DNA from 2 places in the Achromobacter sp. EB05 genome. Region 2 is predicted to be linked to the other one. Evidence: riboswitches for the same ligand, from Rfam matches in the RefSeq annotation. Region 2 holds a riboswitch; the other holds the start of a gene.
The links. Region 2 has a riboswitch for glycine ahead of AAID08_RS18680 (D-amino acid dehydrogenase). Riboswitches for the same ligand answer to the same signal wherever they lie in the genome.

Region 1: linked by a shared signal. The riboswitch ahead of gcvT (glycine cleavage system aminomethyltransferase GcvT) and the one ahead of AAID08_RS18680 (D-amino acid dehydrogenase) in region 2 are both predicted to bind glycine.

What each region holds. Positions count from the first base shown of each region.
Region 1 covers NZ_CP155917.1:5,527,483-5,530,882, reverse strand. The annotation lists gene AAID08_RS25225 (superoxide dismutase) at 1-305, shown strand, start outside; gene AAID08_RS25220 (ZIP family metal transporter) at 333-1,226, shown strand; glycine riboswitch at 1,305-1,397, shown strand; glycine riboswitch at 1,431-1,553, shown strand; gene gcvT (glycine cleavage system aminomethyltransferase GcvT) at 1,637-2,737, shown strand; gene gcvH (glycine cleavage system protein GcvH) at 2,839-3,216, shown strand; gene gcvP (aminomethyl-transferring glycine dehydrogenase) at 3,308-3,400, shown strand, end outside.
Region 2 covers NZ_CP155917.1:4,113,737-4,117,136, forward strand. The annotation lists gene AAID08_RS18670 (CopD family protein) at 10-435, opposite strand; gene ampC (class C beta-lactamase) at 521-1,801, opposite strand; glycine riboswitch at 1,938-2,028, shown strand; glycine riboswitch at 2,030-2,116, shown strand; gene AAID08_RS18680 (D-amino acid dehydrogenase) at 2,161-3,390, shown strand.

The DNA of each region.
Region 1 (3,400 bases), 1.4 Mb from region 2:
CCATCGATGCCGAGCTGGGCGGCCAGGCAGCCTTCCGCGATACCTTCACCAAGGCCGCGCTGACGCGCTTCGGCAGCGGCTGGGCCTGGCTCAGCGTGACGCCGGACGGCAAGCTGGCAGTGGAAAGCAGCGCCAACCAGGATAGCCCGCTGATGCAGGGCAACACGCCGATCCTGGGGCTGGACGTGTGGGAGCACGCCTACTACCTCAAGTACCAGAACCGCCGTCCGGAATACATCGGCGCCTTCTACAATGTGATCGATTGGTCCGAGGTGGCGCGCCGCTACGCCGTCGCCGTGGGCTGAGCCGGCATCGCGCGAGGGCAGTGGACCATGAACACCTTCAGCCGTCATCGCATCCGGCCCGCGGCCACCAGCGTCAGCGTCTGGACGCTGGCGGTGCTGGTCGCCTGCCTGGGCCTGCACCAGGCGTGGGTCTATTTCGATGCCAATGCGCCGCACGTGGCCGACGCGCTGCTGGGCGGCATGGTCGCCGCCGGCGCCACCGCGGCGGGCACGCTGCCGATCCTGTTCGCGCGCACCATCCCCCAGAAGATGCAGGACAGCATGTTCGGCTTCGGCGCCGGCGTGATGCTGGCGGCCAGCGCGTTCTCGCTGGTGGCGCCTGGCATCGCGGCGGCCGAGTCGCAGGGCGCCGGCCCCTGGGGCGCGGGCCTGACGGTGGGCGCCGCCATCCTGCTGGGCGCGGCGGCGCTGCTGCTGATGGATCGGCTGTTGCCGCACGAGCATTTCATCAAGGGCCGCGAGGGCATCGAGGCGCACCGCCTGCGCCGCGCCTGGCTGTTCGTCTTCGCCATTACGCTGCACAACCTGCCCGAAGGCCTGGCCATCGGCGTCGGCTACGCCGGCAACGATCCGCTGCGGGGCACCGCGCTGGCCACCGGTATCGCCATCCAGGACATCCCCGAAGGATTGGTGGTGGCGGTGGCGCTGATCGCCGCCGGCTACAAGCGCGCGTTCGCGGTGGCGCTGGGCATGCTGTCGGGCCTGGTCGAGCCGGTCGGCGCGGTGCTGGGCGCGGTGGTGGTGGGCTGGTCGGCGGCATTGCTGCCGTGGGGGCTGGGCTTTGCCGCCGGCGCCATGCTGTTCGTGATCAGCCACGAGATCATCCCCGAGTCGCACCGCAAGGGGCACGAGGTCTACGCCACCTGCGGCCTGATGCTGGGCTTCGTGCTGATGATGCTGCTGGACACCGCGCTGGGCTGACACGGGCGCGGCGGCGACCGGCCAGCGTTCACGGATCAACAACGCAATCGCGTTTCGCGGTATGCTTTCGGCGCTGTCACGCATGTTGCGGGAGAGAGCGGCCGTTCGCGGCTGCCGCCGAAGGCGCAATTCGCCCGGAATCGCTCAGGTATCCCATACCGCGCATGCTTGCCCTGTCCCGGTTTTCACCGCGCGGACGCGGCAAAGCAGCACTCTGGAGAGACCTGGCGCCGCTGCCCAATCAGGGACATAGCGAGCAGCCCAGGCGCCGAAGGTGCAAACCCGCCACGCGGGGCAACTCTCAGGCAAAAGGACAGAGGGGCGGAAGATTCAGCCGTTGCGTGGGCGCATCCCGTCCGCCGGCGGCATTCCGTAACCCTGGCAACGCTGCCGCTCCGGAGTACCCGCGCATGTCCGCACCCCTCAAACGCACCCCGCTGGCCGACGAACATATCGCCTCTGGCGCCCGCATGGTCGACTTCGGCGGCTGGGACATGCCCCTGGCCTACGGCTCGCAACTGGAGGAGCACCACGCGGTGCGCCAGGACGCCGGCATGTTCGACGTCTCGCACATGCTCAACGCCGACATCACCGGCCCCGACGCCTACGCCTTCCTGCAGCGCCTGGTGGCCAACGACGTCGCCAAGCTGACCGTGCCCGGCAAGGCGCTCTACACCTGCATGCTGAACCCGCAGGGCGGCGTCATCGACGACCTGATCGTGTATTTCTTCGCCGCCGATGAATGGCGCGTGGTGGTCAACGCCGGCACCGCCGACAAGGACATGGCCTGGATGCAGCGCGTCAGGCAGGCCGGCAAGTTCGACGTCACCATCACGCCGCGCCGCGACCTGGCCATGATCGCCGTGCAGGGCCCCAACGCCCGCGCCAAGGTCTGGGCCGCGCGCCCCGCCTGGCAGGCCGCCAGCGAGCCGCTGACCCCGTTCGTGGCCGCCCGCGTCGGCGACGACACGCTGGTCGCGCGCACCGGCTACACCGGCGAAGACGGCTTCGAAATCGTGCTGCCCGCCGCCGAGGCGGTGCAACTGTGGCGCGACCTGGCGGCCCAGGGTGTGCGCCCGGCCGGCCTGGGCGCGCGCGACACGCTGCGCCTGGAAGCCGGCATGAACCTCTACGGCCAGGACATGGACGAACTGACCCAGCCCGGCGAAGCCGCGCTGACCTGGACGGTTTCCCTGAAGAACCCCGAGCGCCGCTTCATCGGCCGCGACGCGCTGGAGCAGTTCGCCACGCCCGCCGCCTTCGTCGGCCTGAAGCTGCAGGAACGTGGCGTGATGCGTGCCCACATGGCGGTGCGCGCCAAGAACGGCACGGGCGAACTCACCAGCGGCACCATGTCGCCGACGCTGGGCGTGTCGATCGGCTTTGCCCGCCTGCCGCAAGGCGTGGTCGCGGGCGACACGGTCGAGGTCGACATCCGCGGCAAGTGGGTGCCCGCCCTGGTCTGCAAGCTGCCGTTTGTCCGTAACGGCAAAGCCGTCGAACACTCGTAAACTCGAAGCTTCGCGCCGCAGGCCCGCCCCTTTTGGGGCGCAGGCCGCCGGCGCGAGGCGCGCAACACCATTTCCTTATCCGAATCCCCCCAGGAGTTCCCATGAGTCTGCCCACCGATCGCAAGTACACCGAGTCCCATGAATGGGTCAAAGCCGAAGGCGACGTGTTCGTCGTCGGCATCACCGATACCGCCCAGGACCAACTGGGTGACCTGGTCTTCGTCGGCGACGTCAAGGTCGGCGCCAAGCTGAACGCGGGCGAGACCGCCGGCGTGGTCGAGTCGGTCAAGGCCGCCTCCGACATCTACGCGCCCGTGGCCGGCGAAATCGTCGCGTTCAACGACGAGCTGGAAAGCAACCCCAACCTGATCAACGAATCGGCCTTCACCGCCTGGATCTTCAAGATCAAGCCGGTCAACGCCGCCGATGCCGACAAGCTGCTGGACGCCGCCGGCTACGAAGCCGTCGCCAACGGCTAAGCCGGCCGGGGCGGGCGCGGCGCTGGCGCCGCCGCCCGTCCATGCATCACCGTCCGTCCCCCCCGACGACACCGCCATCCCGAGATCCCCCATGTCGCGCGCCCTAGACACCCACACCGACTTCATCCCCCGCCACATCGGCCCCTCCGACGCCGATCAGGCCGCCATGCTTGCCGCCATCGGC
Region 2 (3,400 bases):
AGTGGCGCCTCAGAACGGCTTGACCACCACCAGCGTCACGATGACCGCCGCGGCGACCACCGTGAGCGGCGCGTACAGGTCGACCAGCGGCGCGCGTTTCACGCTGCCCTGCGACTGGCGGCGCAAGGCCGCGCTCTGCACGCCCAGCAGGCCCGACAGGACCAGCGCCAGCGCGATCTTGATCCAGATCCAGGTCATGGCGAACCAGCCGAAGGTCACGGCCAGGTGCAGGCCGACCAGCCAGGCCAGCACCATCGCCGGCGTGGTCACGAACAGCGTCCAGCGGCGCAGCGCGCCCAGCATCCTGCGTTCCTTGGGCGCCTCGTCGCTGTCGGGCGGCTGCGACGACAGCAGGAACAGCGACACGAACAGGGAGCCGCCCAGCCATGCGACCACGGCGGCGACATGCAGCATTTTGAGTAATTGGTAGGTCATGCGCGCGATTATCGCCGCAGCGGCGCGCGCCAGGGCGGAATCGGGTCCGACGGGTTTGCGCTACGGCAAAGACCGACGCCGGCGTTCACGGCGCCAGCGCCTTGAGCACCCGCAACGCCAGCCGCACCCGCGCCTCATTCGGATAGTTGCGGTTGGCCAGGATCACGATGCCGAGCTTGCGCGACGGCACGAACGCCACGTAGGCGCCGAAGCCATTGGTGGCGCCGGTCTTGTTGATCCACACTGCCTGCTGCGGCGCCAGCGGCGGTTGCAGGGCCTTGACCGGCAGGGTCTCGAACGCGACCTGGGCGGAATTGCCGTGCACCAGGTCTTCCACCGACACCGGGTAACGGTACTGTTCCCAGATCAGGTCCTGCGTCATCGCGCCCAACTGGTAATAGCCGGTATGGGTCTCGGCGATGGCGCGCTGCAGCGTGGCATCGACCGGCGTGGTGCCCAGGTTGATCTCGACGAAGCGCAGCATGTCGCGGGCGCTGGACTTCACGCCATAGGCCTCGTCCGCCAGCACGCCCGGGTTCACGCGCACCGGCGCATCCTGCTTGTCGTAGCCCTGGGCGTAGTCGGGCATCTTGCCCGGCGGCACTTCCAGGTAGGTATCGCGCAGGCCCAGCTTGGGAAACAGCCGCTGCTCCATCGCCACCACGTAGGGCTCGCCCAGCGCGCGCGCCGCCACCACGCCCAGCATACCGATGCTGGGGTTGGCGTAGGTGCGGCGCGTGCCAGGCGCGTACCGCGGGGTCCAGGCCTTCAGGTAGTCCATCAGTTGCGCCATGCTCTGCACCGCGTCCGGCACCTGCAAGGGGAAGCCGCCGGCGGTGTGCGTGGCCAGGTTCACCAGCGTCAGCCTGGCGAATTCGCTGCCTTGCAGCTCGGGCACCCACTTGGCCGGGCTGTCGGTGAGCGACAGGCGGCCCGTGGCCTGGGCGTAGGCGGCCAGCGTGACGGTGAAGGTCTTGCTGATCGACCCCAGTTCGAACAGGGTGTCGCTGGAGACCGCGCGGCGCGGCGCGCGCGAGGCGTCGCCGTAGTTGAAGAAGCGCTGCTCGCCGTCGCGGCTGACGCCGATGGCCATGCCGGCGATGCCGTACTCGCGCATGACCTCGGCCACGGCGGCGTCGACGGCGGCGGTGGCGCGATCGGCCTCGGCGGACGCGGGTGCCGGCGTCGCGGATGCCTTGGCGGTGGATGCCGGCGAGGATGCGGGCGTGGATACGGAGGTCGATGCCGTGGTTGCCTTGGCGGCGGGCGCTTGCGCGACGGCCGGGCCGGCCGAGGCGGCGCCGGCCAGGGCCAGCGTCAACGTCATGGACAGCAGGGAAATACGGAACATTGCCGGAGCGCGCATGCGGGATCGTCCTTTCGTTTTCCGGCCGGCGCGTGCCGGCGGTTCGGCGCCCAGTGTAGAGCCAATCCGGCGCCCCCCTGGTATTAACCCTGAGTCCCGCCCGCGCCGAATTTTGGCTATTCTCGGTGCGTCGATTCAAAACCCCGCAGAAGAGTCCCGCCCTCGTGGCGGGCGCCGACGGAGCAACCGCCCCGGAAACTCTCAGGCAACAGGACTGCGCGGTCTAGACAATCTGGAGAGAGGCGCCTGGCGCCCACCGAAGGGGAACCCGCGCCGCCGCGCCCGGGTGAAGCTCTCAGGTACAGAGACAGATGGGGTGCCACGGCCGTTGGGTCGTGGCCACGCCTTCTGGAGCCATCATGCCCCGCATCGCCATCATCGGCGCCGGTATCACCGGCGTCACGTCCGCCTACGCCTTGAGCAAACTGGGCTACGACGTCACCGTCTACGACCGCCAGCGCTATCCCGCCATGGAGACGTCCTTTGCCAACGGCGGCCAACTGTCCGCCAGCAATGCCGAAGTGTGGAACAGCGCCGCCACCATCATGAAGGGCCTGCGCTGGCTGGGCCGCCACGACGCGCCGCTGCTGCTCAATCCGCGCCCGAGCTGGCACAAGTATTCGTGGCTGGCCCAGTTCATGGGGCAGATCCGCAACTACCGCCAGAACACCATCGCCACCACCCGCATGGCGATCGAAGCGCGCGAGCACCTGTACGCCATGGCGGTGGACGAAGGCATCGACTTCGACCTGCAGCGCCGCGGCATCCTGCACATCTACCATGACGCCGCCAGCTTCGAGACCGCGCGCCGCGCCAACGCGCTGCTGCGCGAAGGCGGGCTGGAGCGGCACGCCGTCACGCCCGAGGAAATCCGCGGCATCGAGCCGACGCTGCAAACGCCCTGCCACGGCGGCTTCTACACGCCGTCCGACGCCACCGGCGACATCCACAAGTTCACCAGCGGCCTGGCGCAGGCGTGCCTGCGGCGCGGGGTGCGTTTCGAACAGGATGCCGACATCCGCGCCATCAGCCGCGACGGCCTGCCCTACGTGCTGGATATCGCGCGTGCAGAGGGCGCGCGGCGCGAACAGCACGAAGCCGACGCCATCGTGGTCTGCGCCGGCGCCGCCAGCCGCCAGTTCGCGCGGCAACTGGGCGACCGCCTGAACATCTACCCGGTCAAGGGCTACTCGATCAGCGTGCATCTGGACGACGCCGCGAGCCAGGCCGCCGCGCCCACCGTGAGCCTGCTGGACGAGGCCGCCAAGATCGTCACCAGCCGCCTGGGCGACCGCTTCCGCGTGGCCGGCACCGCCGAGTTCAACGGCTTCAACCTGGACATCCGCGCCGAACGCATCCAACCCCTGGTGGACTGGACCCGCCGCCATTTCCCCGGCGTGCGCACCGCGCGCGTGGTGCCGTGGTGCGGCCTGCGGCCGATGATGCCCGACATGATGCCGCGCGTCGGCCCTGGTAAGCGGCCGGGCGTGTTCTACAACACCGGGCACGGGCATCTGGGATGGACGCTGTCGGCGGCGACGGCGCAGATGCTGGCGGCGAGCGTCAGGCAGGCGGTGGCGTTGCCTTAAGCCCATGCCA